One region of the Actinomadura sp. 6N118 genome, then DNA from elsewhere that is predicted to be linked to it. Evidence: riboswitches for the same ligand, from Rfam matches in the RefSeq annotation. Region 1 holds a riboswitch; the other holds the start of a gene.
What was found. Region 1 has a riboswitch for glycine ahead of gcvP (aminomethyl-transferring glycine dehydrogenase). Riboswitches for the same ligand answer to the same signal wherever they lie in the genome.
Positions count from the first base shown of each region.

Region 2: it holds a riboswitch for glycine, as region 1 does, so the genes downstream of both, gcvT (glycine cleavage system aminomethyltransferase GcvT) here and gcvP (aminomethyl-transferring glycine dehydrogenase) in region 1, are expected to answer to the same signal.

Region 1 covers NZ_JBIRAZ010000013.1:216,952-232,756, reverse strand. Annotated here, with positions in the region: gene ACH34W_RS31650 (alpha/beta family hydrolase) at 26-640, opposite strand; gene ACH34W_RS31645 (PPOX class F420-dependent oxidoreductase) at 695-1,111, shown strand; gene ACH34W_RS31640 (tetratricopeptide repeat protein) at 1,127-2,266, opposite strand; gene gcvP (aminomethyl-transferring glycine dehydrogenase) at 2,407-5,286, opposite strand; glycine riboswitch at 5,355-5,464, opposite strand; glycine riboswitch at 5,465-5,559, opposite strand; gene ACH34W_RS31630 (YbhN family protein) at 5,849-8,323, shown strand; gene ACH34W_RS31625 (MerR family transcriptional regulator) at 8,320-8,919, opposite strand; gene ACH34W_RS31620 (bifunctional nuclease family protein) at 9,234-9,704, opposite strand; gene ACH34W_RS31615 (MerR family transcriptional regulator) at 9,846-10,571, opposite strand; gene ACH34W_RS31610 (FHA domain-containing protein) at 10,644-11,207, opposite strand; gene ACH34W_RS31605 (sensor histidine kinase) at 11,606-13,111, opposite strand; gene ACH34W_RS31600 (response regulator transcription factor) at 13,111-13,815, opposite strand; gene ACH34W_RS31595 (MMPL family transporter) at 13,949-15,805, shown strand, end outside.
Region 2 covers NZ_JBIRAZ010000006.1:239,599-255,403, forward strand. Annotated here, with positions in the region: gene ACH34W_RS17520 (hypothetical protein) at 1-24, shown strand, start outside; gene ACH34W_RS17525 (L-serine ammonia-lyase) at 108-1,481, opposite strand; gene glyA (serine hydroxymethyltransferase) at 1,557-2,816, opposite strand; gene gcvH (glycine cleavage system protein GcvH) at 2,819-3,208, opposite strand; gene gcvT (glycine cleavage system aminomethyltransferase GcvT) at 3,261-4,349, opposite strand; glycine riboswitch at 4,511-4,607, opposite strand; gene ACH34W_RS17545 (3-oxoacyl-ACP reductase) at 4,654-5,418, opposite strand; gene ACH34W_RS17550 (aldehyde dehydrogenase family protein) at 5,455-6,816, opposite strand; gene ACH34W_RS17555 (glutamine synthetase family protein) at 6,856-8,211, opposite strand; gene ACH34W_RS17560 (amino acid permease) at 8,258-9,796, opposite strand; gene ACH34W_RS17565 (FadR/GntR family transcriptional regulator) at 9,950-10,702, shown strand; gene ACH34W_RS17570 (M50 family metallopeptidase) at 10,866-12,179, shown strand; gene ACH34W_RS17575 (PLP-dependent cysteine synthase family protein) at 12,220-13,317, opposite strand; gene ACH34W_RS17580 (hypothetical protein) at 13,417-14,271, shown strand; gene sigJ (RNA polymerase sigma factor SigJ) at 14,304-15,182, shown strand; gene ACH34W_RS17590 (ATP-dependent DNA ligase) at 15,210-15,805, opposite strand, start outside.

The DNA of each region.
Region 1 (15,805 bases):
CTCTTGCTAGGTGCGTGCGGCGCGGTCAGCGGGTGCCGCTGGAGCGGATGCCGCTCCAGCGGCGCAGCCACGGCTCCGCGGCGGCGCCAACCGCGGGCGGATCCTTCGTGAGATCGTGCCGCTCGCCCGCCAGCACGACGACCTCCGCGGCGTCCGCCGGATCGGGGACGCCGAACGGGTCGCGGTCGCCGTTCACGACGAGGACCTCGACCCCCGCCGAGCGCAGCTCGTCCGCGCGCGACCGCTCCGGATTGCGCGGCGGGTGCAGCGGGAAGGCCAGCGCGATGACCCCGGCCGCGTCTGCGGCCCGGGCGGTCCTGCACGCCACCCGTGCCCCGTTGCTGCGCCCGCCTTGAACGAGCGGCACGGCGCCGTGGCGGTCCCGCAGCAGCTTCATGACCTCTAGCCAGGCCTCATCCTGCTTCACTGCAGGTCCGGGCGCGCGGCGGCCCGCCAGCCGGAACGGCTGCATCACGCGCGCGACGGCCCCGCCGAGGGCGAGCGCGACGTCCCGGACGGCCAGCAGATCGGGGGCGTCCACTCCCCCGTTCGACCCGTGGGTCAGCACCAGCAGGAACGAAGGGTCGCCGACCTCGTCCAGGGTGACCTCCGCCGGGCCGTGGGCCGTGACGATCCGCATGTGACCAACCGTAGCCACCGGGCACCGGTGCGGCAGACTTGCCCCATGGTAAAGATGACGGAAAGTGAATGGCGAGCCTTCGTATCCGAGGGGACCCGCACCGGGAAGATCGGGCTGACCCGCAAGGACGGCAGCCCGCACGTGACGCCCATCTGGTTCGTGCTGGACGGCCCCGACCTGGTGTTCAACACCGGCAAGGACAGCCTCAAGGGCCGCATCCTGCGGCGTGAGCCGCGAGTGGTGATCTGCGTGGACGACCAGGAGCCGCCGTTCTCGTTCGTCCTCATCAAGGGAGAGGCGACGCTGTCGGACGACCTTGACGAGATGCTCACCTGGGCGACGGCCATCGGCAGCCGCTACATGGGTGAGGACAGGGGCAAGGAGTTCGGCGAGCGCAACGCGGTGCCCGGCGAGTACCTCGTGCGTGTGCGGATCGACAAGGTCGTCGCCGAACGCGACGTCGCGAACTGATCCCTCCGAGGTCGGTCAGGCGTCGGGCCGGCCGGGCGGCGGCGACTGGGCGGGCGTGCCCGTCGCCATCCGCAGCCGCTCGGCGAAACTCTCGTGAAGCAGCGGACCCCAGAGGTAGTCGCTCGGCACTCTGATGGCCCGGCCCAGCAGGTCGTGGGTGTCGGCGTGCGCGGGCTCCGCGGCTGGGCCGTCGGCGTATCGGACGGCGAGCAGCGCGTACATGTGGTCGAGGGCGCCGAAGGCCTCGCCCGCCACCGCGGGGAGCGAGCCGTCCGACACCGCCGACTCGACCACCGGCTCCCACCACAGGTCCGCGGGGTCGGCGTCCTCGTCGTCACCGCCGAAGTCGCGGCGGAGGCGTGCCCGCACCTGGCCCGACACGCCCGGGTCGGAGAGGCCCCGGCGCCAGACCTCGCGTGCCTCGTCGCCGCGCCCGCGCAGCGGCAGCGTGCGCGCGAGCAACTCGGTGGCCAGCGGCCCGACCTCCGGATCGGCGACGGCGTCATCGTCACCGAGGGCCGCCCCGAACGCGCCGATGGCCTGGTCGAGGCAGGAGATGCCGAGGGCCACCGCCAGCCGGGCGTAGGCGTACGGGGCGGACTCCCGGTCGATGACCTTCAGTCCCGCGGTCAGGACGCGCTGGGCGCGCGCCGGCTCGCCGCGTTCGAGCAGCCGCTGGGCGAGGTCGTGAGCGGCCACCGGGCCGTACTCGCGATCCCCGGTCCCGATCGCCTCCTCCCAGTGCCCCCGCGCGGTCTCGAAGTCGCCCGCGTCGTCGGCCAGCCGTCCCAGTGCCAGGAAGGCCGGCGGCAGGTAGGCGGGATTGCCGAAGTCGACCACGACCTGCCAGGCGCGGCCGGCCTCCAGGTGCTCGCCGGCCCGTTCGTGGGTGAGCGCCAGGTGGTAGGCGGCCCGCGGCCCGTACTCGGGGTCCGCGGTCGAGATCGCGACGCGGTCGGCCTCCCGCGCCCCCGCCACGTCCCCGGAGTCGTCGAGGACGACCGCCAGCCCGAGCGCGGCCTGCGCCCGCACCGGCGTGTCGCCCAGGGCGAGCACCTCCTGGAACAGCAGGGCGGCCCGGTCGGCCTCGCCGTTCTCGGCGAGCCGCCGGGCCTCCTCGCACAGCCGAGCCGGATCGTCAGGCGTCTTGCTCATGCGGCAGCCTTCTGGGGGTCCGAATGGTCCCCAGAGCCTATCGAGACCGGCCCCTCCGTCCCGGGACGACACCCGGATCCGGCCAAGAACGATCACAGATTCCGAAGCCGCGTCACGGTCAGTCCTCGAGCGCCTCCGGCTCAGTCCTCGAACGCCTCCGGCGGGGGGCAGGAGCACACCAGGTTGCGGTCGCCGTACGCCTGGTCGATGCGGCGCACCGGCGACCAGTACTTGTCCTCCCGCAGCGCCGGCACCGGGTAGGCGGCCTCCTCGCGGGTGTAGGAGTGCTTCCAGTCCTCGGTGATGAGGCTCGCCGCGGTGTGCGGGGCGTTCTTCAGCGGGTTGTCGTCGCGGTCGAACGTGCCGTCCGCGACCCGTTCGATCTCCCGCCGGATCTCGATCATGGCGTCTGCGAACCGGTCGAGCTCGGCGAGGTCCTCGCTCTCGGTCGGCTCGATCATCAGCGTGCCGGCGACCGGGAACGACAGGGTCGGCGCGTGGAAGCCGTAGTCGATCAGCCGCTTGGCGACGTCCTCGGCGGTGACGCCGGTCTCCTTGGTGATCTTGCGGAGGTCGGCGATGCACTCGTGCGCGACCAGGCCGTTCCGCCCGGTGTAGAGGACCGGGTAGTGCGGGGCGAGCCGCGCGGCCAGGTAGTTGGCACCGATGATGGCGCTCTCGGTGGCTTCGCGCAGGCCGTCCGGGCCCATCATCGCGATGTACGTCCACGAGATGGGGAGGATGCCGGCCGAGCCCCACGGCGCGGCCGAGATCGGCCCGACACCGGTCTCCTGGGGTCCCGCCTCCGCCCGCAGCGGGTGGCTGGGCAGGAACGGCACCAGGTGCTCGCGCACGCCGACCGGGCCGACGCCGGGACCGCCGCCGCCGTGCGGGATGCAGAACGTCTTGTGCAGGTTGAGGTGGGAGACGTCGGAGCCGAACTCGCCCGGCCGGGCCAGGCCCACCAGCGCGTTGAGGTTGGCGCCGTCGACGTAGACCTGGCCGCCCGCGTCGTGCACGGCCTTGCACACGTCCGCGATGGTCTCCTCGAAGACGCCGTGCGTGGAGGGGTAGGTCACCATGATCGCGGCGAGCTGCCCGCGGTGCTTGCCGATCTTGGCGTGCAGGTCGTCCAGATCGATGTTGCCCTGGTCGTCGCACTTGACGACGACGACCTTCATGCCCGCCATGACGGCGCTGGCGGCGTTGGTGCCGTGCGCCGAGGACGGGATCAGGCAGATGGTCCGGTCCTGGTCGCCGCGGGAGGCGTGGTAGCCGCGGATGGCCAGGAGCCCGGCCAGCTCGCCCTGCGACCCGGCGTTCGGCTGGACCGACACCCGCGCGTAGCCGGTGAGCTCGGCGAGCCAGTCCTCCAGCTCACCGATCAGCTCCAGATATCCCTGGACCTGCTCGACGGGCGCGAACGGGTGGATGTCCGCGAACTCGGGCCAGGTGATCGGCTCCATCTCGGTGGTGGCGTTCAGCTTCATCGTGCAGGAGCCGAGCGGGATCATCGACCGGTCCAGCGCGATGTCGCGGTCCTGCAGCCTGCGCAGGTAGCGCAACATCGCGGTCTCGGAGCGGTGCGCGTGGAACACCGGGTGGGTGAGGTACGGGCTCTCCCGGCGCAGCCCCTCGGGGATCACCTGTGCGACCGTCTCCGACGGCGCCTCGCCCAGGCCGAACGCGGCGAGCACCGCGGCCACGTCGGAGGCGTCGGTGGTCTCGTCACACGCGATCGCGAGGTGGTCGTCGTCGACCAGGCGCAGGTTGCGGCCGTTCTCCAGGGCCTTGGCGAGGATCTCCCGGGCCCGGCCGGGCACCCGCGCGAGGACGGTGTCGAAGAAGGTGTCGTGGACGACCTCGGCACCCGCCCGGCGGAGCCCGGCGGCGATCTCGGCGGCGTGCCCGTGCGTCCGTTCGGCGATGGCTGCCAGGCCCTCGGGGCCGTGGTAGACCGCGTACATGCTCGCCATGACGGCGAGCAGCACCTGGGCGGTGCAGATGTTGCTGGTCGCCTTTTCGCGCCGGATGTGCTGCTCGCGGGTCTGCAGCGCCAGCCGGTAGGCGGGGGCGCCGTCCGCGTCGACGGACACGCCGACCAGGCGGCCCGGCAGCTGCCGCTGGATGCCCTCGCCGACGGCCATGTAACCGGCGTGCGGGCCGCCGAAGCCGTACGGGACGCCGAACCGCTGCGACGAGCCGACGACGATGTCGGCACCCGACTCGCCCGGCGGTCGCAGCAGAGTCAGCGCGAGCAGGTCGGCCGCGACGACGACCCGGGCGCCGCGCTCGTGGGCGGCGGCGGTGACCGGCTCCAGGTCGCGCACCGCGCCGGAGGCGCCCGGGTACTGCAGGAGCACCCCGAAGAAGTCGCCCTCGGGCAGGCCGCCGGACAGGTCGGCGGTGACCACCTCGATGCCGAGCGGGACGGCGCGGGTCCGGATCACCTCGATCGTCTGCGGCAGCGCGTCGGCGTCGACCAGGAAGGAACCCGGGTCCTTGCGCTTGGAGACCCGGTGCGCGAGGGCCATGGCCTCGGCCGCGGCGGTCCCCTCGTCCAGCAGCGAGGCGTTGGCGACCGGCAGCCCCGTCAGGTCGCTCACCACGGTCTGGAAGTTGAGCAGCGCCTCCAGCCGCCCTTGGGAGATCTCGGGCTGGTACGGGGTGTAGGCGGTGTACCAGCCGGGGTTCTCCAGGACGTTGCGCAGGATGACGCCCGGCGTGTGCGTGCCGTGGTAGCCAAGGCCGATCATGGAGCGGACGACGGTGTTCTTCACGGCCAGCTCGCGCAGCCGCGCGAGGGCCTGCGGCTCGCTCAGCGCCGCCGGCAGGTCCAGCGGCCGGCCGGTCCTGATGACGGCGGGCACCGCGTCGTCCATCAGCGCCTCGGCGCTCGAATAGCCGATGGCCGCCAGCATCCGGGACTGGTCGTCGGGGGACGGGCCGATGTGCCGGTCGGCGAACGTGGACCGTGGGTGTTGCGGCGACGCCACCGGGGCGAAGTACTGGGCGGTCATAGGGGAATCCTCCTGGGCTGCTGCGGTCGCTCAGGGCCACCATCGGCCCGCGCTGGCCCGATGGCCGGTCTCCCCCTCTGTCATCGGCACCTGAGAGCTTCACCCGCGGAACGGGGTTTCCCCTTCGGTGAGACGTCAACCCCTCCATCGAGGGGACGACGCCTGCTTTCCAGAGGTGCCTCGCCCAGCGGTCCTTTTGCCTGAGAGGTTCCGGGGAGGTTGCCCCTTCGGCGCTCCACGCTGGCGGCGTGGAGTCTCTCCCGCACAGGGTCGACGGCATGTCCTAAGGGAACTCTATCCAAAGAGGACGGAAACGATCGACGCGGCCCGCGGTCCGGCGGCGCGCGGCCCGCGGTCCGCAGTCCGGGCCCATGATCGGCCGCGCTGGACGGTGAGTACGATATCCACAGCTCACAGAGCCACGGGCGGCCGGGAGCCAGGGGGCGAGACCAATAGGCGAGTCGGGTGGGGCTGCGCGGGGCAGGACGGCATGCCCCGCTCGACGAGGCGGCGCCGGTTCTGGGACGCTGATCACAGTGAGAGTTCCGGACGGTGGTGCGGCATGACACAGGGCGTGACGCACGGCACAACAGAGGGCGTTCCCGAGGCCCGGAGTGAGGCGCCCGAGCCCAGGCAGGGCGCCGCCGTCGGCGTGCCCGTGGACGAGCCCGCCGGGCCCGACCGGATCCGCCGCCCGGTCGACGCCATCCGTTTCCTGGCCGCCGTCGCCGGGCTCGCCGCGATCCTGCTGCTGGTCTCGATCGCCAAGGGCACCACGACCGGTCTGCAGAGCGACATCGTCGGGGGCACCACGCATGCCCCGCGGTTCCTGCTGACCATGGCCACGCTGGTCTCCAGCTTCGGTGTGCTGGCCGTGCCGGTGGCGTTCGCGATCGAGCGCCTGTTCCACAAGGACGGGGTACGGGTCGCGATCGCCCTGCTGGCGGCGGTGATCGCTTTCGGCCTCACCATCGTCCTGGACGACTGGGTGGTCCCCGCGGCCCCCGGCGGCGTCCTGGACTCCCTCATCTGGGGCGGCACCGACACCGCGCCCGTGCACACCGACATCACCCCGGTCATCGCGTTCGTCACGGCCGTGGGCATGGCCGGCCGGACGCGCTGGCAGGCCGCCACCTGGGCGATGATCGGGCTGGCGGCGCTGACCGGGCTGACGGCCCTGTACGCCTCCGTGGCCGCGCTGGCGGCCACCTACTTCCTCGGCCGGGCCATCGGCCACGGCACGCTGTACGCCGTCGGCACGCCCAACCCCCGCCCGCCCGGCACCGCGGTCATGATCGCCCTGGCCAGGCTGGGCTTCACACCTCTCCACGCCCGCCGTGTCCCGACTCCGGCCGACGAGCCCCGCGCCTACGACGTGGCGGTCGAGCAGGCCGCCGGCCGCCCTCTCCCCCAGGGCGAATGGCAACTGCGGGTCACCGTCCTGGACCGCGACCAGCAGACCGCCGGGCTCTTCTACCGGGTGTGGCGCCTGGTCCGGCTCCGCGCCGCGACGCCCCGCCGCGCGCTGCGGTCGCTGCGCCGGTCACTGGAGCAGGAATCCCTGATGGCGTACGCGGTCAACGCCGCCAACGCCCGGACGCCCCGCCTGCTGGGGACCTCCGAGGTGGGCACCGAGGCCGCCCTGCTCGCGTACGAGCACGTCTCGGGCCGCACCCTCAACACGCTCGCCGACGACGAGATCACCGACGAGCTCCTGGCCGACATCTGGCGCCAGTTCCAGCGGCTCCAGGCGGGGCGCCTCGCCCACCGCCGGCTGGAGGGCGAGGCCATCCAGATCACCGAAGGCCGGGCGCATCTGATCCACCTGCGCGTCGGCGAGGTCGCCGCCGGTGACCTGGCGCTGCGCCTCGACCTGGCCCAGCTCCTCACCACGCTCGCCCTGCGCGTCGGGCCGGAACGCGCGGTCGCGACCGCCTCACCCATCCTCGGCGACGGCACCCTGGCCGGGGTCGTGCCGATGCTCCAGCGGGTCGCCCTCACCCGCGCGACCCGGGCCGCGCTGCGGCACGACAAGGATCTCCTGACCCGCATCCGCGAGCAGATCCTGCGCCTGAAGCCCGAGGGCGAGGCCCCGCCGATCCGGCTGGAGCGTTTCCGCCCCCGCACGATCGTCAGCATCGTGGCCCTCTCCTTCGCGGCCTACATCATCATCCCCCAGCTCAGCAGCGTCGATCTCGGCAATCTGCTGTCGGCGGCCGAGTGGTGGTGGGCAGCGGCCGGCCTGGCCGCGGCGGCCGCCACCTACGTGGCCGCCGCCTGGATGCTCATCGGCTTCGTGCCCGAGCCGCTCCCGCTCTGGCGCACGGTCCTGGTGCAGCTGGCCGCGTCGTTCGTGAAGCTGGTGGCCCCGGCCGCCGTCGCGGGCGTGGCGCTCAACACCCGCTACCTCCAGCGCTCCGGGGTCCGTCCCGGGCCGGCGGTGGCCAGCGTGGGCGCCTCCCAGCTGATGGGCATGGCCACCCACATCCTGCTGCTGGTCCTCTTCGGCTTCCTCACCGGCTCGACGACGAACGCCACCAAGGACCTGGCGCCGTCCCGGATGATCGTCATCGTCCTGCTGGCGCTCGCCGTCGTCGCCGGGATCGCGCTCACCATCCCCAAGGTGCGGCGCTTCCTCACGGCACGGCTGAAGAACATGTTCTCCGGCGTCGTGCCCCGGCTGGTGGACGTGCTCCAGTCGCCCAAGAAGATGATCACGGGGATGGGCGGCATCGTCCTGCTCAGCGCCGGCTTCGTGATCTGCCTGGACAGCTGCATCCGCGCCTTCGGCGGTGAGCTGCCGCTCACCACGGTGATCGTGGTCTTCCTGACCGCCAACGCGGTCGGCTCGGCCGCGCCCACTCCCGGCGGCCTCGGCGCCGTCGAAGGGGCACTGACCCTGGCGCTGACCCTGGCCGGCCTCAGCGCCGAGACCGCGGCGTCGGCCGTGCTGCTCTACCGCTTGCAGACGCTGTGGTTCCCGGTGCTCCCGGGCTGGGCCGCGTTCGCCTACCTGCAGCGCAAGGAAGCGATCTAACCCGTCTTGCGCACGCGCCGACGATGCGCCAGCTCGTCGTGCGGTTGATCGTCGTCATCGTCGGTCACGGCTCGTTCCCCCGGCAGCTCCGCGAGGCTGCCTTCGACCTCCTGCCAGACCCGCCCGAGGGCGATGCCGAAGACGCCCTGGCCGCCCTGGAGCAGATCCACGACCTCGTCGGCCGACGTGCACTCGTACACGCTGACGCCGTCGCTCATGAGCGTGATCTGGGCCAGATCGTTGACCCCCCGGTCCCGCAGGTGCGTCACCGCGGTCCGGATCTGCTGCAACGACACACCCGTGTCCAGGAGCCGTTTGACGACCTTGAGGACGAGGATGTCGCGGAAACTGTAGAGCCGCTGGCTGCCCGAACCGTGCGCGGCCCGCACACTCGGCTCGACGAGCCCCGTGCGTGCCCAGTAGTCCAGCTGCCGGTAGGTGATCCCGGCCGCGGAGCACGCGGTCGGCCCGCGGTAGCCGACATCCTCGGGCGGCGACGACACCTCGGTGTCGAAGAGCAGTCCCTGCTCTCCGGCACGCCGAGACGCCATGTGCCTATCGGGGGTCGCCTTGCCCTCGCCGCTGCTCACCGCCACGCGGACCTCCGGCTTCTATCAGCCCGCCGCGCTCCGTCAAGGGGGTTTGACGAATTACACCACGGGTGTTCCACCAGCACGGTAGGTGCCGGTCAGGGTGTGGTCAACGTTCGTCGTCGGCGCGTCGCATGCCCGGATGAACCGGCTTCACGTGGGCAAATTGCGCACCCCGCACCCCATGTACTCCTACCCAGGTGATTACCCAGCGGAAACAGGACCCTCACCAGCAATGCAAGATCACTCGGAACCGGGCATGACCTTGCATGCCCAAAAAGCTTTACCTAACCCGGAGGACCGCTGTTCGGCCTCGGACGCTAGCCCGCTCTCCCGAAGTCCTCAGGGGTGATGGTGTCGAGGAATTCGCGGAACTTCTCGACCTCGTCCTCCTGCTCGTCGGGGATGGCGACCCCGGCCTCTTCGAGGACGTCCTCGCTGGCGAAGATGGTGGCCCCGGTGCGCAGGGCCAGGGCGATCGAGTCGGAGGGGCGGGCGCTCACCTCGACGCCGTTGGAGAACACCAGGTCCGCGAAGAAGATGCCTTCGCGCAGCGCGATGATGTTGACCGTGCGCAGCTGGACGCTCAGGGCGTCGAGAACGTCGCGGAAGAGGTCATGGGTGAGCGGGCGTGCCGGCAGCACGCCCTGCTGGGCGAAGGCGATCGCGGTCGCCTCCACCGCCCCGATCCAGATGGGCAGGTAACGATCCCCGTCCGTCTCCTTCAACAGGACGATCGGCTGATTGGAGGGCATCTCGACCCGGACGCCGACGACCTCCATCTGCTTCACTGCGGCTCCCTGCTGGTCCTCGCTGTCTCGATCACCAATTGCCCAGATCGATTTCTGACCGAACCTTGTAGCCAACGTACACCCGACCCCCGACACGGGGGCGCGCGGACGGCGCGGCAATAACCTCCGGCGAGTCCATGATCAGGGGTCAAGGCTTTCGCGCAGCCCTGTGGCCAGCAGCGCAGCGTGCAGCCGGACCGACAAATCGGCGATCTCACGGGCCGCCTCGGCCGCCTGCTCGTGCGCGCCGGGGCTGCGGCGGCGCAGCTGGGGTGCGATCACCTGTTCGATGAGGCCGACCTGCCGGTCGGCGGCGGCCTTGAGGGCCCGCAGATTGCGGACCTCGACGCCGAACGACCCGAGGGCGGCGGCGGCGCGGGCGATCGTGAGAGCCTCGCCGTCGTAGTGGGCGCCCGCGCGGGTCACCAGCCCGTAGTCCTCCAGGTTGCTCAGCAGGTCCTCGTCGATCCCGGCGCCGTCCAGGAGCTGGCGCCGGGTGAGGCGCACGGCGGGCTCCGGGGCACCCGTGTCCGCCGCCACGAGCGTGCGGGGGCGGCGTTCCTGCGCCGGAACATGCCGGGCCGCCTCCAGGGACGGCGGGGCCTCACCGCGGTCCCGGGCGTCCAGCCGCTGCTTGATCACCCGCAGTGGCAGATAGTGGTCACGCTGGGCGGCGAGGATGAACCGCAGCCGCTCGACGTCGGTCTCGCCGAACTTGCGGTATCCGGAGGGGCTGCGCTGCGGCTCGATCAGGCCCTCCGCCTCCAGGAAGCGGATCTTGGAGATGGTGACGTCGGGGAAGTCGGCCCTGAGCAGGCCCAGAACGTCCCCGATCGTCATCAGGGCACGGGCCGGCTGCGCGTTCATGGCTCCTCCCCTCGTCCCCGTGGCGGCCGCCCGCCCGGCGTGCCGCCCGTCACCCCGCGTGCGGCCGTCCGGTCACCCGTGCTGCGGATTGGTCAGGAACACGAGCCGGAACTTGCCGATCTGGACCTCGTCGCCGCCCGACAGGCCGGCCGAGTCGATCCGCTGCCGGTTGACGTAGGTGCCGTTGAGGCTGCCCACGTCCCGGACCGAGAAGCTGCCGCCCTGACGGGCGAACTCGGCGTGCCGGCGGGACACGGTCACGTCGTCCAGGAAGATGTCGCTCTCCGGGTGGCGCCCCGCCGACGTGCGCTCCTTGTCGAGCAGGAAGCGGCTGCCGGCGTTGGGCCCGCGCTTGACCACCAGCAGCGCGGTGCCGGGAGGCAGGGCCTCGACGGCGACCTGGTCCGGGCCGACGGGCTCCTCGGTGCTCTGATCGGTGTCGAGGGCCTCGAAGCCGCCGATCGAGATCGTCGACGTCGACTCGCCCGGCGACTCGCGGTAGGCCGGCGGTGGCGGCTGCTGGGGCGCAGGGGAAGGAGGCGTGGCGGTCCGCGTCAGCGGAGTGCCGCAGTTGGAGCAGAAGCGGGCATCATCCGGGTTGGCGTGACCGCACTGCGTGCAGTAGACGCTCGGCATCGATCGGCTCGGCCTCCTACCATCGGCGTGCCGCTGGCCCCTCGCTCTCACGAGGGCCGCCTGCGCCACGCGCATCCTTTACCAACCCACGCCGGGGACCCGCCCCCGACCACGGTCCGACTCCCCGTCCTCCAACACGACGGTCGCCGCAACTTACGCGGGTATTGCCCGAGGGGTCAACTGGATCGGGGAGCCGATCTCCTCAAGCTACCTTCGATAATGATCGCAGGTCTACGCCGCCGCGCGGACGAGACTCGATCACCAACCCCGTTGCCCCTCACCTCGACCGTACCGCGCGGATGGTGAGTCTGGTACGCGGGGTGACGTCGTGCTCGCGCCGGGTTGGGAGCGCCTTGACCACGCCGCCGGAAATGTTGAGCGCCCCTGTCATGGAATTGTCATGGAATGCGGCTCTCCGACGGCGGGGAAGCGGGCGGTGCGGCGGGGAAGGTGACACGGAACGCGGCGCCGCCGCCCGGCTCGGAACGCGCCGTCGCCGTGCCGCCGTGCGCCTCGGCGACGGCGGCGACGATCGAGAGCCCCAGCCCCGCCCCGCCGTGATCACGCGTCCGGGCCTCGTCCGCCCGGTAGAAACGTTCGAACACCTTGGCGCACTGCTCCGCGGTGAGGCCAGGCCCGGTGTCGGCGACCTCGACGAAGGCCTGGCCTCCCGCGACGCCGGCGTGGACGGTGGCGGCTGTCCCGGCTGGGGTGTGCCGCCGGACGTTGACGAGGAGGTTCCCGAGCACCTGCCGCAGCCGTTCGGCGTCACCCAGGACGGCGACGGGCCCGTCCGCCTCCAGCGTGAGCGGACGGTCGGGTTCCACCGCGCCGGCGTCCGCGACGGCGTCGGCGGCGAGGGCGGCCAGATCGACAGGTTCGCGTTCCAGGGGGCGGCCCTGGTCGAGGCGCGCCAGGAGCAACATCTCGTCGACCAGCAGGCCCATCCGCTCGGCCTCGGACTCGATCCTGCGCATGGCCTTGGCCAGGTCTCCTGGCCGGTCGGCGGCGCCGCGCCGGAACAGCTCGGCGTACCCGCGGACGGTCGCCACGGGGGTGCGCAGCTCGTGCGAGGCGTCGGCGATGAAGCGCCGCAGGCGTTCCTCGGAGGCCGCGCGTTCGCGGAAGGCCGACTCGATCTGCGCGAGCATCGCGTTCAGCGCGGCGCCGAGCCTGCCCACCTCGGTCTTCGGGCCGGGCGCGTCGACGCGCCGGGCAAGGTCGCCGCCGCCGATGGCGCCCGCGGTCTCGGCGATCTCGTCCAGCGGCCTCAGCGCCCGCCGTATCGCGCGCCAGGCCAGTAACGTGACGCCGCCGAGGACGAGCAGGGTCACCGAGAACAACGTCCCGAGCGTCCGGCCGATCAGCTCGTCCTGCTCGGTGGTGCGCATGGCCATCACCAGCGTGCCGCGCCCACCGGGCAGCCACGCGGCGCGGATCCGCCAGTCGGGCGTGTGGTTGCCGAACGGCCCCTCCCACCGGTCCTCGGCGCCGGTCACGAACGCCTCGATCCGGGTGAACCGCTCGCCGTCGGGATTGTCCTCGTCCGCCTTCCCCGGGCGGACGCTCGCCGGGATCGGCGGCGTCTCGGCGAACGACACGGTCTGCAGGACCTTGCCGTCCGGCCCGCGGACCTGGAGGAACGAGGGGAATCCGCCGTACCGGCTCCCGGCCTGCCACAGGCGCGGCAGGTCCTCGGTGGCCGGCGGCAGGGTGAGCCCGTCGCCCCGGTCGGCGCGGGCCGCGATGAGGACCGCCGCCTCCCGGCCGACCGAGCTCATCAGCCGGTCGTTGGTCGAGGTCTTCCAGTCGAAGATCGCCGCGATGGTCGAGGCGCCCACGGTGACGAGTCCCAGCGTCAGGAGCACCAGCACGGTCAGGATGAGCCGCCGGCGGAGGGACATCAGGCCTCCCTGGGCAAGCGGAGGATGTAGCCGATGCGCGGCACCGTGTGGATCAGGCGGGGGTCGCGGTCGTCGACCTTGCGCCGCAGGTAGCTGACGTAGGTCTGGACGACACCGTCGCTGCCGCCGAAGTCGTACTCCCAGACGTGGTCGAGGATCTGCCGCTTGGACAGGACTCGGCCCGAGTTCAGCACCAGATAGCGCAGCAGCTTGAACTCGGTCGGGGTCAGCTCGACGAAGTCGCCGCCGCGCCGCACCTCGTAGGTGTCCTCGTCGATCTCCAGGTCGGCGAACACCAGCCGGGAACGGTCGCGGTCGCGGTCGTGCGGCCTGGCCCGGCGCAGGACGGCCCGGATGCGCGCGATCAGCTCCTCCAGGCTGAACGGCTTGGTCACGTAGTCGTCGCCGCCGACCGTCAGCCCCTTGATCTTGTCCTCGGTGGCGTCGCGGGCGGTCAGGAACACCACCGGCGCCTCGCAGCCGTCGCGCCGCAGTTTGGCGCAGGTCTCCAGGCCGGAGCCGTCCGGGAGCATCACGTCGAGCACGATGAGGTCGGGGGCGAACCGCGCCACCTGCGTCAGGGTCTCCGCGCCCGACCCGGCGACGGCCGCCTCGAACCCCTCATAGCGGAGCGCGGTGGCGACCAGATCGGCCAGGTACGTCTCGTCGTCGACCACGAGGATGCGTGTGGGGGCATGTGTCACGCGCCCAGTCTCGCTCCAGGACCGCTTTGGGCGCAGTGTGAGATCCCTTAGAGATCCCTGTGAAAGCTGATTCACAGGGATCCCTAAGAGCGTCCACACAGGCCCCGAAGACCGGGCCGCTGCACTGAGCCGCATGGAGAGATTCTCTGGATTCGTGCTGCGGCACAAACTTCTCGTCACGCTGCTGTGGCTGGCCGCCACCTGCGCGGGCGCCCTGGCCGTCACGCAGGTCACCGACCGGCTGAAGGAGGACTTCGCGCCGCCGGGATCGGCCGCGCGCGACGCGAACGCCGCGATCGCGCAGTTGTACGGCTCGGGCGGCACGGAAAAGCCGCTGATCCCCGTGATCACACTGCCCGCCGGGCAGAACCTGGACTCGCCCCAGGTCAAGGCGGCGCTGGGCAAGGCCTTCGACGCCGCCCGGACCCGGTTGGACGCGCGTGTCGTCTCGTACGCCGACACCGGGGACCGGCGCCTGGTCGGCTCGGACGGCCGGACCACGTTCGGCCTGGTCTTCCCGATTCAGGAGACGGAAGGCGGGGAAGGCGGCGGCGGGCTCGACGAGGGCCCGGACCTGAGCGGTCCGCTCGGCCAGGTGCTGCGGTCGCAGCTTCCGGCCGGCGCCACGGTCGCTGTGACCGGCATGGAGGGGCTTGAGGAGGGCGCCGGGAGTGAGGGGCCGAGCGTGCTCGTCGAGACGCTCGTGGGCGGCGTCGGCGCGCTGGTCGTGCTCGCCTTCGTCTTCGGCTCGTTCCTCGCACTGGTGCCGCTCGCCATCGCCGTCGTGTCGATCCTGACCTCGTTCCTGGCGGTGTACGGGATCACCGGCGTGACGGACGTCAACTTCATGGTGCAGTTCGTCGTCGCCCTGATCGGGCTGGGCGTGGCGGTCGACTACTCGCTGCTGCTGGTCACCCGGTGGCGGGAGGAACGGGCCCGGGGGCACGAGGGCGACGCGGCGGTGCGCCGGGCCATGGCCACGGCCGGGCACGCGGTCCTCTTCAGCGCCGTCGCGGTGGCCATCGGGCTGATCGCGATGCTGGCCATGCCGGTGGAGTTCCTGCGCAGCGTCGCGTACGGAGGCATGATCATCCCGACGGTGAGCGCGCTGGCCACGCTCACGCTGCTGCCGGTCGTCCTGGCCACCATCGGCCCCTGGCTGGACCGGCCCAAGCTCCGCAAGGAGGCCGGGGCCAGCCGGGCTTGGATGGCATGGACCCGCATGGTGGTGCGCTTCAAGTGGGTGGCGGTCCTGGTGTCCACGGCGGTGCTCGCCGCCCTGGCGTACGTCGCGCTCGGGATGAACCTCGGCGAGGCTCACAGCGGTGCCATGGCCAAGTCCGGCCACGCCTACGAGGGCCTGACGGCGCTCCGCCACGGGGGCGTGCCGTCCGGCGTTCTCACCCCCGTCGACGTCCTCCTGCCTGCCGGCGCCGATCCGGCCCGCGTCGCCGCCGAAATGCGCGGCCTGCCCGGAGTGCACGCCGTGGTCGCGCCCGAAGGAGACGGCTGGCGGCGTGACGGCTCCGCGCTCGTCACCGTCCTGCCCGCCGGAGAGGGCGGCACCGGCGCGGGCAAGGACACCGTGAAGGCCATCCGCGGCGCCGCGCCGCCGGGTGCGCAGGTGGGCGGCGAGACCGCGGCCGATCTCGACTTCACCGACAAGGTGTACGGCGCGTTCCCGCTCCTGCTGGCGGTCATCGGCCTGCTCACGTTCGTGCTGCTGGCCCGAGCGTTCCGGTCGCTCCTGCTGCCGCTGAAGGCCGTGCTGCTCAATCTGCTGTCGCTGGCGGCCGTCCTCGGCTCGACGGTCCTCGTGTGGCAGCAGGGCCACGGCAGCGAGCAGATCTGGGGCATCTCGGCGACGGGGTCGATCGCGGTCTTCATCCCGGCGATGGTGTTCGCGTTCCTCTACGGGCTGTCGATGGACTACGAGGTCTTCATCCTCGCCCGGATGCGGGAGGAGTACGACCGCACCGGCTCCACGGAG
Region 2 (15,805 bases), on a different contig from region 1:
ATCAAGTTCATCAAGAAGTGCTAGCGCACTGACGGGCTCGCCTGTCCGAACGCGCTCATGGCCGCCTTCAAGCAGTTGAAGGCGGCCATGTGGCGTCTATCCCGCGGTCAGCACTCGATGACGTTTACTGCAAGGCCGCCTCTTGAGGTCTCTTTGTATTTGTCGAGCATGTCGCGGCCGGTGTCGCGCATGGTCTTGATGGCCTTGTCCAGGGAGACGAAATGGCTGCCGTCGCCGCGGAGGGCTATGCGGGTGGCGCTGATGGCCTTGTTGGCGCCTACCGCGTTGCGTTCGATGCAGGGGATCTGTACCAGGCCGCCGATGGGGTCGCACGTCAGGCCCAGGTTGTGCTCGATGCCGATCTCGGCGGCGTTCTCCACCTGGGCAGGGGTGCCGCCCATGACCTCGGTGAGGCCGGCGGCGGCCATGGAGCAGGCGGAGCCCACTTCGCCCTGGCAGCCGACTTCGGCGCCTGAGATCGAGGCGTTCTGCTTGAAGAGGACGCCGATGGCGCCGGCGGTGAGGAGGAAGCGGACCACTCCTTCGTCGGACGCGCCGGGGACGAACTTCGCGTAGTAGTGCAGGACTGCGGGGATGATCCCGGCGGCGCCGTTGGTCGGGGCTGTGACGATCCGGCCTCCGGCGGCGTTCTCCTCGTTCACGGCCAGGGCGAAGAGGGTCACCCAGTCCATGACATGGAGGGGGTCGGAGGGTTCCTCGCAGGTGAGCTGGCGGTGCAGTTGGGGCGCGCGGCGGCGGACCTTGAGTCCGCCGGGCAGGAGACCCTCTTGGGTGCAGCCTCGGGTGACGCACTGCTGCATGACGCGCCAGAGAACGATGAGGTTCTGTTTGATTTCCTGCTCGGTGCGGCCGAAGGCCTTCTCGTTCTCCATCATGAGGGCGGAGATGGAGAGGCCTGTTTCGTGGCAGCGGTCCAGGAGCTCGACGGCGGTGTCGAACGGGTGGGGGAGGGCCGTGTCGTCAGACTTGATGCGGTCGGCGCCGGTGGCGTTCTCGTCCACGATGAAGCCGCCGCCGACCGAGTAGAAGACCTTGCTGCGGAGCTCGTGGCCGTCCTGGGAGTACGCGGTGAAGCGCATGCCGTTGGGATGGCCGGGGAGCGATTTCTTACGTTCGAAGATCAGGTGCTCGTTGACCACGAAGGGGATCTCATGGTGCTTGAAGAGGGTCAGGGTGCCGCTTTCGCGGATCGCCTTCAGGCGGGCGTCCACTGAGTCGACGTCTACCAGTTCGGGTTTGTCGCCCTCCAGGCCGAGGATGACGGCCTTGTCGCTGCCGTGGCCCTTGCCGGTGAGGCCCAGCGAGCCGTAGAGGGTGACGTGGACGGTCGCCGTCTTCTCCAGGATGCCGTCGCGGTCGAGGCCGCGGGCGAAGCGGTGGGCGGCGGCCATCGGGCCGCCGGTGTGCGAGGAGGACGGGCCGATCCCGATTTTGAAGAGGTCGAAAACGCTGATCGCCATGGGTGCCACCTCGTTGTAGCGGCTCCCCGCCGGGTGGCCCGGCGGGGAGTCTGCGCACTACAGGTTGGGATACAGCTACAGGTTGGGGTACAGGGGGTGCTTGCCTGCCAGCGCCTTGACGCGGGCCGACAGCACCTCGGAGTCGAACGACGGCTGGAGGGCCAGGGCGATGACGTCCGCCACTTCGCGGAAGTCGTCGGAACCGAAGCCCCGGGTGGCCAGCGCGGGTGTGCCGATGCGAAGACCCGAGGTCACCATCGGCGGGCGCGGGTCGTTCGGCACCGCGTTGCGGTTGACGGTGATGCCGATGGAGTGCAGGCGGTCTTCGGCGTCGCGGCCGGTCAGCTCGGATTCCACCAGGTCGACCAGGACGAGATGGACGTCGGTGCCGCCGGTGAGGACCTGCACGCCTGCCTTGGCCGAGTCTTCGGCGAGCAGGCGGTCGGCCAGGATCTTGGCGCCGTCGATGGTGCGCTGTTGACGGGCCTTGAACTCGGGTGAGCCGGCGAGCTTGAGGGCCACGGCCTTGGCTGCGATCACGTGCTCCAGCGGCCCGCCCTGCATGCCGGGGAAGACCGCGGAGTTGACCTTCTTGCCGTACTCCTCGCGGGCGAGGATCAGGCCGCCCCGGGGACCGCCGAGGGTCTTGTGGGTGGTGGTCGTCACGATGTCGGCATGCGGGACGGGCGACGGGTGCAGCCCGGCGGCGACGAGGCCGGCGAAGTGCGCCATGTCGACCATCAGGAGGGCGCCCACGGAGTCGGCGATCTCGCGGAAGGCCGGAAAGTCGAGCTGGCGGGGGTACGCGGACCAGCCTGCGACGATCATCTTGGGGCGGTGCTCGGCGGCCAGGGACGCGACCTCGTCCATGTCGACCAGGCCGTCCCCGGAACGCACGTGATAGGGCACCACGTTCAGGGTCTTGCCCGAGTAGTTGAGCCGCATGCCGTGCGTCAGGTGCCCGCCGTGCGCCAGGTCGAGGCCGAGGATCGTGTCGCCCTGCTGCAGCATCGCGAAGTAGACCGCGGTGTTGGCCTGCGCCCCGCTGTGCGGCTGGACGTTGGCGTGCTCGGCGCCGAACAGCTCCTTGGCCCGGTCGATGGCCAGCTGCTCGGTGACGTCGACGTATTCGCAACCGCCGTAGTAGCGCTTGCCGGGGTATCCCTCGGCGTACTTGTTGGTGAGAACGGAGCCCTGGGCTTCGAGGACGGAGACCGGGGCGAAGTTCTCCGAGGCGATCATCTCGAGGGTCGACTGCTGCCGGTGCAGCTCCTGGGCGACCGCCTCGGCGACCTCGGGGTCGACCGCTGCCAGCGGGTCGTTCAGGATGGTCATGCTCAGCTCTCCTCGATCAGCTTGGTGTAGGCCTCGGCGTCGAGCAGGTCGCCCGGCTCGTCGCTGACGCGGACCTTGAAGATCCAGCCCTCGCCGTACGGGTCGTCGTTGATGACCTTGGGCTCGTCGATCACGGCGGAGTTGATCGCGGTGATCTCGCCGCTGACGGGGGAGTATAGATCGCTGACCGACTTGGTCGACTCGACCTCGCCGCAGGCCTCGCCCGCCTCGACGGTGTCGCCCTCGCCGGAGCTCAGCTCCAGGTAGACGATCTCGCCGAGCGCGTCCGCGGCGTGCTGGGTGATGCCGACCGTGACGATGCCGGCCTCGCTCTCAAGGCCGGACACCCACTCGTGCTCTTCGCTGTAACGGAGCTGCTCCGGAACGCTCACGATGTTTCTTCTCCCAGATTCAGGTCTCAGTGAGGACTCGGGTCTACAGGTCTCAGGAACGCTTGTAGAACGGCAGGGTGACCACGTCGACAGGTTCCTGCCGGCCGCGGACGTCCACCGCGAGTTCGGTCTCCGTGACGCCGCTGTCGACGTACGCCATGGCGATCGGCTTGCCCAGTGTGGGTGACGGCGCCCCGCTCGTCACGACTCCGCACGGCGTGCCGTCGGACGTGACGACCTGGTAGCCCTTCCTGGGTGCTCGCCGGCCGCGCGCGACCAGCCCTACCAGCGTACGACCCGGAGGTGTCTGGGCCTGCGCGGCCAGGGCGGCCTTGCCGACGAAGTCGCCCGGCTTGTCCAGCTTGACGACTCGGCCGAGGCCCGCCTCGTACGGCGAGGTCTCGGCGGTCAGCTCGTTGCCGTACAGGGGCATGCCCGCCTCAAGCCGCAACGTGTCACGCGAGGAGAGCCCGCACGGAACGACCCCTTCGACCTCGGCCAGCGCCCGCCAGAGAGCGACGGCGTCCCCGGAGTCGACGAACAGCTCGAAGCCGTCCTCGCCGGTGTAGCCCGTCCGCGCGAGCAGCGCGTCGACCCCCGCCACCTTGGCCGCGAAGATCGCGTAGTACTTGAGCTCAGGCAGCGGCGCGTCGGTGAACCCGGCGAGGATCTCCTGCGCCTTGGGTCCCTGCAGGGCGATGAGGGCGTACGCGTCGGAACGGTCGTCGACCCGCGCCTCGAACCCCTCCGCCCGCTCGACCAGCGCGTCCCGGACCACCGCGACGTTGGCCGCGTTGGCAACGACCATCCACGTCTCGTCCGCCAGCCGGTAGACGATCAGGTCGTCGAGCACGCCGCCGTCCGGCGCGCAGATCATCGTGTAGCGCGCCTTGCCCACCGCCATCGGCGACAAGTTGCCGACGAGCGCGTGGTCCAGGGCGGCCCCGGCCTGGGGCCCGCTGAGGAAGATCTCGCCCATGTGGGAGAGATCGAAGAGCCCCGCGCCGGTGCGCACCGCGGCGTGCTCGGCCGTCTCGCTCGCGTACCGCAGCGGCATGAGGTAGCCGGCGAAGTCGACGAGGTTCGCCCCGAGGCCGGAATGGACGTCGAAGAGCGGCGTCTTCTTGGGGTTGGCGGACATTGGGTCGGCTCCTTGTTCGCGGGCGCGCGTGATCTCCATGGTCCCACTCGCGCACCGGGCTCGGCGGTGCCTCCCCCTCTGTCATCGGCGCCTGAGAGCTTCACCCCGAGGGGCTTTCACCTTCGGCGGGGGACCAGGGGTCCCCGCTTTCCAGAGGTCGCCTCGTCCGTGCGGTCCGTGGGCCTGAGAGGTTCCGGGGAGGATTTGCTCCTTCGGCGTCCCTGGCCGGCTGCCAGGGCACTCTCCCGCACGGGATCATCGGCTGCGCCCCAGGCTAGCAGCGCTTTATGTCCCGGACCACTGGTCAGACCGGGGTGACGTAGGCGCCAGAGATGCCGCCGTCCACCAGGAACTCCGAGGCGGTGATGAACGAGGCGTCGTCGGAGGCCAGGAAGGCCACGGAGGCGGCGATCTCGGTGGCTTCGGCGAAGCGTCCGGCAGGGATGTGGACCAGGCGGCGCTCGGCGCGTTCGGGGTCCTTCGCGAAGAGCTCCTGGAGAAGGGGAGTGTTGACAGGGCCCGGGCAGAGGGCGTTCACGCGGATGCCCTCACGGGCGAACTGGACGCCCAGCTCGCGCGACATGGCCAGCACGCCGCCCTTGGAGGCGGTGTAGGAGATCTGCGAGGTGGCCGCACCCATGACCGCCACGAACGAGGCGGTGTTGATGATCGAGCCCTTGCCCTGCTCGCGCATGTACGGGATCACGTGCTTGCAGCACAGGTAGACACTCGTGAGGTTGACGTCCTGGACGCGCTTCCAGGCGTCCAGGCCGGTCTCCAGGATCGAGTCGTCGTCCGGCGGGGAGATGCCGGCGTTGTTGAACGCGACGTCGATGCGCCCGTAGGCGTCGTGGGCCGCCTTGTAGAGCGCCTCCACCTCCGCCTCGGACGTGACGTCCACCTTGACGAAGAGGCCGTCGATCTCGGTCGCGGCGGCCTTCCCCGCGGCCTCGTCGAGGTCGGCGATCACGACCTTGGCGCCCTCCTCGGCGAAGCGCCGGGCGGTCGCCAGGCCGATCCCGCTGGCCCCGCCGGTCACGACGGCCACGCGGTCCTGCAAGCGCTGCATCTCTCTCCTCGGTCTATAGGGATTCAGGGTGGCGGTTCAGTCTGTGGCGATGAAGACGTTCTTGGTCTCGGTGAAGGAGTCCAGGGCGTCCGGGCCGAGCTCGCGGCCGAGGCCGGACTGCTTGAACCCGCCGAACGGGGTCCAGTAGCGGACGGCCGAGTGGGAGTTGACCGACAGGTTCCCGGCCTCGACGCCGCGGGCCATGCGGATGCCGCGGCCCAGGTCGCGCGTCCAGATCGAGCCCGCCAGGCCGTACGGGGTGTCGTTGGCGATCCGGACGGCGTCGGCCTCGTCGTCGAACGGGACGACGGTCACGACCGGCCCGAAGACCTCCTCGTGCCAGGCGGGGAGGGTGTCGTAGGCGGGCGTGGCCAGGACGGTGGGCGGGAACCAGAAGCCGGGGCCGCCGGGCGCCGTCCCCCGGAAGGCCACGGCGTCCTCGGGGACGTACGAGGTGACCTTGGTGCGGTGGGCTGCGCTGATGAGCGGGCCGACCTCGGTCTTCGGATCCCCCGGATCACCGACGACGACGTTCTGGACGGCGGGTTCGAGGAGCTCCATGAAGCGGTCGTAGGCGGTGCGTTCGACCAGGATGCGAGAACGCGCGCAGCAGTCCTGCCCCGCGTTGTCGAAGACGGCGTACGGCGCCGTGGCCGCGGCCTTCTCGAGGTCGGCGTCGGCGAAGACGATGTTGGCGTTCTTGCCGCCGAGCTCCAGCGTCACCCGCTTCACCTGGCGGCCGGCGGCCGCCATGATCTGCGTGCCGACGCGGGTGGAGCCGGTGAAGACGATCTTCTGGACGTCCGGATGCTCGACCAGCCGGGCCCCGGCGACCGGACCGGCGCCGGGCAGGATCTGGAGGACGCCCTCGGGGATGCCCGCCTCCAGAGCCAGCTCGCCGATCCGCCGGGCGGTCAGCGGGGTCAGCTCGGCGGGCTTGACGATGACGGCGTTGCCCGCCGCGAGGGCGGGCGCCATGCCCCACGCCAGGATCGGCATGGGGAAGTTCCACGGCACGATCACGCCGACGACGCCGAGCGGCTCGGCGAACGTCACGTCCAGGCCGCCCGGCACGGGGATCTGCCGCCCGAACTGCCGTTCCGGCGCCGCCGCGTAGTACGTGAGGACGTCGCGGACGTTGCCGGCCTCCCAGCGGGCCTGGCCGATCGGGTGTCCCGCGTTGGCGACCTCCAGCGCGGCGAGCTCGTCGACATGGGCGTCCACGGTGGCGGCGAAGGCACGAAGGAGCCGGGCCCGGTCGTCCGGTGCCACGGACCGCCACATCTGAAATGCCCGTTTGGCGCATTCCACAGTGGCGTCGGTCTCCGCGGCCGACGCCAGCCGCACGGTCTCGACGATCTTCTCGGTCGCCGGGTTGATCACATCGAAGTCGGTCATGGTCCCTCGGTCGCCCTCCCGATCAGCTGCTCGTCCCGATCACAGGCGTTCGAAGCCGCGGCGCAGCTCCCAGTCGGTGATCGCCCGGTCGTAGGCGTCCAGCTCGACCCGGGCGTAGTTGGCGTAGTGGTCGACGACCTCCTTGCCGAAGGCCTCCTGGGCCAGCGCGCTGCGGTTCCAGTCGTCGGCCGCGTGGCGCAGCGTCCCGACGACGGTCTCCGCCTCGCTGGCGTAGGCGTTCCCGGTGTACGCGTCCTCAAGCGGCAGCTCGTTCTCGATGCCGTGCAACCCGGCGGCGATCAACCCCGCGACCGCGAGGTAGGGATTGACGTCGCCGCCGGGAACACGGTTCTCGATGCGGAGGGACGGGCCGTGGCCGACGAGCCGGAGCGCGCAGGTGCGGTTGTCCACCCCCCACTTGATCGCCGTCGGCGCGAACGAGCCCGGCTGGTAGCGCTTGTAGGAGTTGATGTTCGGTGCGTACAGCAGGGTGAAGTCGCGCATGGCCGCCTGCTGGCCGGCGATGAAGTGCTCGCCGATCTTGGACAGCCCGTACGGGCCGTCGCCCGCCATCACCAGTTCCCCGTCCGTGCCCCTGATGGAGATGTGGATGTGGCAGGAGTTGCCCTCACGCTCGTCCGGCTTGGCCATGAACGTGATCGACATGCCCTCCTGCGCGGCGATCTCCTTCGCGCCGGTCTTGTAGAGCACATGGTTGTCGCACGTGGACAACGCGTCGGTGTAGCGGAACGCGATCTCGTGCTGCCCGAGGTTGCACTCGCCCTTGGCCGACTCCACGTACATCCCGGCGCCCGCCATGCCGTTACGGATCCGCCGTAGCAGCGGCTCGACCCGCGAGCCGCCGAGCAGCGAGTAGTCGACGTTGTACTGGTTGGCCGGGGTGAGGTCCTTGTACGACTTGCTCCAGGCTTGCTCGTACGAGTCCTGGTAGACGATGAACTCCAGCTCCGTGCCGATGTACGCGCCCCATCCCCGTTCGGCCAGCCGGTCGAGCTGGCGCCGCAGGATCTGCCGGGGCGAGGCGAGCACCGGGGCGCCGTCCTCCCAGACCAGGTCGGCGAAGACCAGCGCCGCGCCCTCCTGCCAGGGGACGCGCCGCAGCGTGCTCATGTCGGGCCGCATGACGAAGTCGCCGTAACCCCGGTCCCAGGACGACATGTCATAGCCGTCCACGGTGTTCATGTCGACGTCCACGGCCAGCAGGTAGTTGCACCCCTCCGAACCGTGCCCGGCGACCTCCTCCAGGAAGTAGCGCGCCGACAGGCGCTTGCCCTGGAGCCGGCCCTGCATGTCGGTGATCGCGATGATGACGGTGTCGATCTGGCCTGCCTCGGCCTCGACCCACAGTTGTTCCAGGCTGAGCGATGGGGGCACGGAGCCACCTTCCGTTAGTCGGCCAGCCGGCTAGCTGACTAACTGTCTAGCCGACGGACTTCAGATCTTCCTCGATGGCGGCGAGCTCCGCCGCGCTGCCCTGCACCTTCGGTCCCGTGAACCAGCGGCGCGCCGAGACCAGCCACCACACACCCGCCCCGCCCAGCACCACCAGGACGGCGAGAGGCGCGTAGTTGAAGGTGTCCTTGGTGATCGGGTTGACGGGCGGCAGCATGAACAACACCGAGATGAACACGACCCAGACCACCGCCACGATCCCGATCGGCCGTCCCCACTTGCCGAGGTGCCAGGGACCGCGCTGGAACCGGTCGCCTTGCAGCAGCCGCAGGAACGTCGGGATCACGTACGCGATGTACAGGCCGATCACCGCGACGGACGTGACGGCCAGATAGGCGGTCTTGTTCCAGATCGCCGGCAGCGCCAGCACCCACGCGCCGCCCGCCGCCAGCCAGATCGCGTTGGTGGGGGTACGGGTGCGCTTGTTGATGGCGTGCCAGATCCTCGAGAACGGCAGCGCGCCGTCCCGCGAGAACGCGTAGATCATCCGGGAGTTGGCGGTGACCGAGGCCATGCCGCAGAAGAACTGCGCCACGAACGAGACGAGGATCAGCAGCTTGCCGGTGGTCTCCCCGGTCGCCGCGACGAAGATCTCCGCCGGGCCGCCGGTCAGCGACTTGTCGTAGTCCTGGATCGCGAACGTCACGCCGAGCAGCAGGATCCAGCCGGCGACCACCGACACCAGCACCGAGTTGACGATGCCCTTGGGGCCGCTGCGCGCGGCGTCCCGGGTCTCCTCGGTCATGTGCGCGGACGCGTCGTACCCGGTCATCGTGTACTGGGCGAGCAGCAGGCCGATCAGCGCCGCGTACCCGCCGTACTGCCAGCCGGTGCCGTTGACGAACTCGGTGAACACGAATTCCGCCGACTGGTGCTTCGCCGGTTTGACCACCAGCACCCCGACGACGACCGCGACCCCGACGACGTGCCACCAGACGCTGACGTTGCCGAGCAGCGCCACCAGCTTCACGCCGAACTGGTTGATCAGCGCGTGGGCCGCCAGGATCACGGTGAAGAGGATGAACGTGTGCCCGAGCGACACCGAGTACCCGAACTGCAGGTCGAGCAGCGGGTTCAGGAACGCCGCCGAGCCGTAGACGATCGCCGCCGTGACCGCGACCTGGCCGATGAAGTTGAACCAGCCGGTGAACCACGACCACGCCGCGCTGTTGGACGGCGCCAGCTTGGCCGCCCAGTAGTAGAGGCCACCCGCCGTGGGATAGCTGGAGCACACCTCGGCCATGGCGAGCGCCACGAGGAGCGTCATGGCGCCGACGAACAGCCAGCCCCAGGTGATCACGACGGGCCCGCCGCCGGACAGGCCGATCGTGTACGAGGTCAGGCAGCCGCTGAGCACCGAGATGATGGTGAACGAGACCGCGAAGTTGGAGAAGCCGGACATCGAGCGGTTGAGCTCTTGGGCGTAGCCCAGCTCGTGCAGCCGCTTTTCGTCATCGGATAGGGAATCGGGCGTGGGCGAGGACGCCTTGTGCTCGTCGATGCTCACGAGCGCCTCCTAGCAGTCCGTACGAAGCCGTGCGGGGGATTGGGCTAATGTCAGACCATTAGTGGTTAAGAGCACGTTCGCGTCAAGACCTCTGACCACGCGAAACAGACATGTAACGTGGCTCCCGACGTTCGGGGGCGGCGGAGGGCGGCGATGCTGGGCGACACCGGGGAGTCCTCACCCGCACCGGGCGCCGTGGGGATCAGTGCCGTGTTCCGTCCCGTCCGGGCCGGGAACGCCTTCGAGGAGACCGTCGAGCGGCTGCTCCAGGTCATCAAGCTGGGCGTGGTCGGCCACGGCGAGCGGCTGCCCCCCGAACGTGAGCTCGCGCCACGGCTCGGCGTGAGCCGGGTGACGCTGCGGGAGGCGATCCGGGCGCTCCAGCAGGAGGGGTACGTGGAGTCGCGGCGCGGCCGCGCGGGCGGCACGTTCGTGACCTACCGGCCGCCCCGGCCACGCCGCGGTGATCTCGCCCGGGTCGCGGCCGGGCACGGCGAGCAGCTCACGGACGCGCTCACGTTCCGGATGGCGGTCGAGACCGGGGCCGCCATCCATCTCGCCTCCACCGGCCTGGAGCCCGCCCAGGCGGCTCGCCTGCGCGCGGCTCTGGAGGCGGTCAACACGGCGAACGAGGCGGACTACCGGCGGCTGGACACCCTCTTCCACCTCACGGTCGCCGACCTGACCGGCTCGGAGCTGCTGTCGGCCGCCTGCACCGACGCGCGGATGCGGGTCACCGACCTCCTCAACGCCATCCCGGTCCTGCAACGCAACATCGAGCACGCCGCCGGCCAGCACGCCGCGATCGTCGACGCCGTCCTGGCCGGCGACCCCGAAGCCGCACGCCGGGCCGTCGCCGAGCATCTGGAGGGCACCGCGGCCTTGCTCCGCGGCTTCCTCGCCTAACCTCAGCGGGCTCCATCGGGTGTTGTGCTCCGCGCCTTCTTGCCCAAGTTTGTGGGCCGCAAAGTGAACTCGTACGCGGTCGCCGTGCGTTTCCCATAACGTACGCTGAACGGGTCGTTGGAGATCACGAGCCGCCGGAAACTCACGAGGGGGACGCGCACGCATGGAGTGGCTGCTCTGGGTGGCAGGTGTGCTCGGGTTCTTCCTGTGCCTCATGGGGTCCATCGCGCTGCACGAGCTGGGGCACTTCACGTTCGCCAAGAAGTTCGGCGTGCGGACGACCCAGTTCATGGTCGGCTTCGGGCCGACGATGTGGTCCAGGACCAAGGGTGAGACCGAGTACGGGATCAAGTGGATCCCGCTGGGCGGCTACATCCGCATGATCGGGATGCTGCCGCCGCGCAAGGGCGACGCTCCCGGCCAGGTGCGCCAGATCAGCACTGGCCCGTGGCAGGGGCTGATTGAGTCCGCCCGCGGCGCCGCACTGGAGGAGGTCCGCCCCGGCGACGAGGACAGGGTCTTCTACGCCAAGAAATGGTGGCAGAAGCTCACCATCATGTTCGGCGGCCCGGCCATGAACCTGCTGCTCGCGGTGCTCTTCTTCGCGATCCTGATCATGGGCATCGGCCAGGAGAACCGCGTCGCCAGCCCCGTGGTCAGCGCGGTCAGCGAGTGCGTCGTCCCGGCCGCCCAGGCGACCGCGCAGTGCCCGGCGGGCGCCACGCCCACCCCGGCCGCCAAGGTCGGCATCAAGCCCAACGACCGCTTCGTCTCGTTCGCCGGTCAGAAGATCGAGAACTACCCGCAGTTGCAGACACTGATCCGCGACTCGGCCGGCAAGACCGTGCCGGTGGTGGTCGACCGCGGCGGCCAGCAGGTGTCCCTGCAGGTCCCGATCATCAAGAACCAGATGCCCGACCTCAAGGACGAGACCAAGACCGTCACGGTCGGGTTCCTCGGCATCACGCCGCTGCAGCAGTACACCTACGACCGGCAGGGGCCGGTCGCGGTGGCCGAGCAGTTCGGCTCGATGACGGCGCACACGGCCGGTGCGCTGGTGCGCATGCCGCAGAAGATGGTCGGCGTCTGGCACGCCGCGTTCGGCGACGAGAAGCGCGATCCCAACGGGCCGGTCGGCGTCGTCGGGGTCAGCCGCCTGGGCGGCGAGGTCGTCGCCGCCGAGTGGCCCACCAAGCGCAAGATCGCGATCTTCATCGGCCTGCTCGGTTCGATCAACCTCGCGATCGGGATGTTCAACCTGGTGCCGCTGCTGCCGCTGGACGGCGGCCATATGGCCGGGGCGCTGCTGGAGGGGTTGAAGAAGTTCTTCGCCAGGCTCTTCGGCCGCCCCGACCCCGGCTACGTCGACGTCGCGAAGGCACTGCCCCTGACGTACGTGATGGCCGCCATCATGATCGTCATGGGCGGACTGCTGATCTACGCCGACCTGGTCAATCCGATTAAGCTCACGGGCTAGCCGTCCGGCGGGCCGGCCAGCCGAGCCGTCCGGCCCTTCCTCAGGCTTCCACCGGCATCTCGCCGGTCTTGTGGAAGGCCCGCAGGCTCTCCAGGTACGGCCCGACGACCAGGCCCTTCTCCGCCAGCCAGGCGTCCGAGCCGTACGTGTGGGTGTAACGTTCGGCGCCGTCGCAGATCAGCGTGACCACGCTGCCGCGTTCGCCGCGCGCCAGCATCTCGGCGATGAGCCCGGCCACACCCCACATGTTGGTGCCGGTCGAGCCGCCCACGCTGCGCCCGGTGACCTCGCTCGTCCAGCGCATCGCCGCGATGGACGCCGCGTCCGGCACCTGGACCATCCGGTCGATCACGGTCGGCAGGAACGACGGCTCCACCCGTGGCCGCCCGATGCCCTCGATGCGCGAGCCCACGGCCGTCCGGGACCGGTCGTCGTCCGCGAACCCGCCGAAGAACGCCGAGCCCTCCGGATCGACCACGGCGACCCGGGTCTGGAAGCGCCGGTACCGCGCGTACCGCCCGATCGTGGCCGAGGTGCCGCCGGTGCCCGCGCCGACCACGATCCAGGACGGCTCGGGGAACCGTTCCAGCGACAGCTGCTCGAAGATCGACTCGGCGATGTTGTTGTTGCCGCGCCAGTCGGTGGCCCGCTCGGCGTAGGTGAACTGGTCCATGAAGTGCCCGTCGCACTCCTGCGCCAGCCGCCGCGACTCGTCGTAGATCGACGACGGGTCGTCCACCAGATGGCAGCGGCCGCCGTAGAACTCGATCAGCTCGATCTTCTCCGGGCTGGTCGTCGCCGGCATCACCGCGACGAACGGCAGCCCGACCAGCCGGGCGAAGTACGCCTCGCTGACCGCCGTCGAGCCGCTGGACGCCTCGATGACGGTCGTGCCGGCGTGGATCCAGCCGTTCGCCAGCCCGTACAGGAACAACGAGCGCGCCAGCCGGTGCTTCAGCGATCCGGTCGGGTGGACGGACTCGTCCTTGAGGTAGAGGTCGATGCCCCACTCCGGCGGCAGCGGGAACACGTGAAGGTGGGTGTCGGCGCTGCGGTTGGCGTCGGCCTCGACCTTGCGGATGGCCTCGGAGATCCACGCACGGCCCCCCGGATCGCAGCGGTCCACGATGCGGCTCATGTCCGGACTCTCCCTCGTTGTCCCCAGGTAACCCGAGATCGGGACCCTCTTAACGATATCCCCGCACGTCACAAGGCATGATGAGGGGACGGGGGTGTCATGTTCGAGTTGTTCACGCACCGGATCGTGGAGACGGGCAGGTTGCCGCTCTTCTCGTTCTTCACCGCGTTCATCGTGATGTTCGTCGTGACCAGGGTGAACGTGCGGCTGATCCGGGCCGAGATGCGCTGGTGGTTCAAGAACGTCCAGACCGGCGATATCCATATCCACCACGTCGTCTTCGGTGTGGTCCTGATGCTCGTCGGCGGTGTCGCGAGCATGGCCATTCCCGACGACTACGGGGGCTTTGACGTCGGCGCCGCGATCATCTTCGGCATGGGCTCCGCGCTCGTGCTGGACGAGTTCGCGTTGATCCTGCATCTCAGCGATGTCTACTGGACCGAGAAGGGTCGGGCCTCGGTGGACGCGGTCTTCGTCGCGATCGCGGTGACCGGGCTGCTCCTGCTCGGCATCCGGCCGCTCGGCTTCGAGGGGATCCAGCCCGACCCGGAGGAGGGTGGGATCAGCCATACCGGCCTGGTCATCATCTACTTCGTCACGCTGGCCGCCAACCTGGGCCTCGCGGTGGTCACGCTCCTCAAGGGCAAGATCTGGACCGGGCTGCTCGGGCTCTTCGTCCCGTTGATCCTCATCATCGGCGCGATCCGCCTGGCCCGCCCCGGCTCGCCCTGGGCCCGCTGGAGGTACGTGCCGGGCTCGCGCAAGGCGCGCCGCGCCCTGCGGCACGAGGAACGGTTCCGGCGTCCCCTCATCAGAGGGAAGATCTGGGTCCAGGAGTTCATCGCGGGACGCCATGATCTCGACCTTCGCCATCTCCGCAAGGGGGTGTCAGAAGCGCGCGGCGCGCGGTCACAACCAAGTGATCAGGTCCGTCAGTCACATGACGGCACCTGACGAAGGGGTTGCGACCGATGAACGACCGGCTGATCAACGACACCGGCTTCCTGGCCGAACGCTTCGAGGCCGACCGAGGGCACCTGCGGGCCGTGGCCTACCGCATGCTCGGCTCCCTCAGCGAGGCGGACGACGCGGTGCAGGAGGCGTGGCTGAGGCTCAGCCGTTCCGACGCGAGCCGGATCGACAACCTGTGCGGCTGGCTCACCACGGTCGTCGGCCGCGTGTGCCTGGACATGCTGCGTTCCCGCAACGCGCGGCGGGAGGATCCGCTGGACCAGCGCCTGCCGGATCCGATCGTGCGAGATCAGGAGGGCGCCGATCCCGAGCATGAGGTGTTGATCGCCGACTCCGTGGGCCTCGCGCTGCTGGTGGTCTTGGAGACGCTGGCCCCGGCCGAACGGCTCGCGTTCGTCCTGCATGACATGTTCGCGATGCCGTTCGAGGAGATCGCCCCCATCGTGGAACGCACCCCGGCCGCCACGCGCCAGCTCGCCAGCCGGGCCCGCCGCCGCGTCCAGGGCACCGCCCCGGCTCCCGATCCCGACCTCGCCCGCCAGCGCGAGGTCGTCGACGCCTTCCTCGCCGCGTCCCGGGGCGGCGACTTCGACGCGCTGGTCGCCGTCCTCGATCCGGACGTCGTGCTGCGTTCGGACGCGGGCAAGGGCGGCCGCATGACCGTCGTCCGCGGCGCCACGACGGTGGCCCGGGGCGCCATCACCTACGGCCGGATCGCGGATGCCGCCACGCCCGCGCTGGTGAACGGGGCCGCGGGCGTCGTCTCCACCGTGGGCGGCCGGCCGTTCTCCGTCCTGGCCTTCACCGTCACCGACGGGAAGATCGTCGAGCTGGACATCCTCGCCGACCCCGACCGGCTCAGCCGCCTGGACCTGCGCTTCCTCGGCACGTGAGCCAGATGATCAAATGAGACCGCCAGATCAGTCGATGACCGGGGCGATGGCCTTCACCGTGTCGATGGTGTCGGCCTCGGCGGCGGACTTGTCGGGACGGTAGCGGAGCACGCGGGCGAAGCGGAGGGCGATGCCGCCGGGATAGCGCGGGCTGTGCTGGACGCCGTCGAAGGCGATCTCGACCACCAGCTCAGGGCGGACGTGGACGGTCCAGGAGTCTTCGCTGACGGCCAGCTCCCGCAGCTTTTCGGTCTGCCAGGCGAGGAGCTTGTCGGTGAGGCCCTTGAACGTCTTGCCGAGCATCACGAAGCCGCCCGTCTCGGGGTCGCGGGCGCCCAGATGGAGGTTGGACAGCAGGCCCTGGCGTCGGCCGTGGCCCCATTCGACGGCCAGCACGACGAGGTCGAGGGTGTGCCGTGGCTTGACCTTGATCCAGCCTGCGCCGCGGCGGCCGGCGGTGTAGGGGGTGTCGAGCGACTTGACCACGACGCCCTCATGGCCCAGCGCGACGGACTCCTTGAAGAACTCGGTGGCCTCGCCGGGGGATGCCGTGACGACCCGGGGCATGCGGAGGTCTTCGGGGGCGACCCGGGCCAGCGCAGTGTGGCGCTCGGCGGACGGGG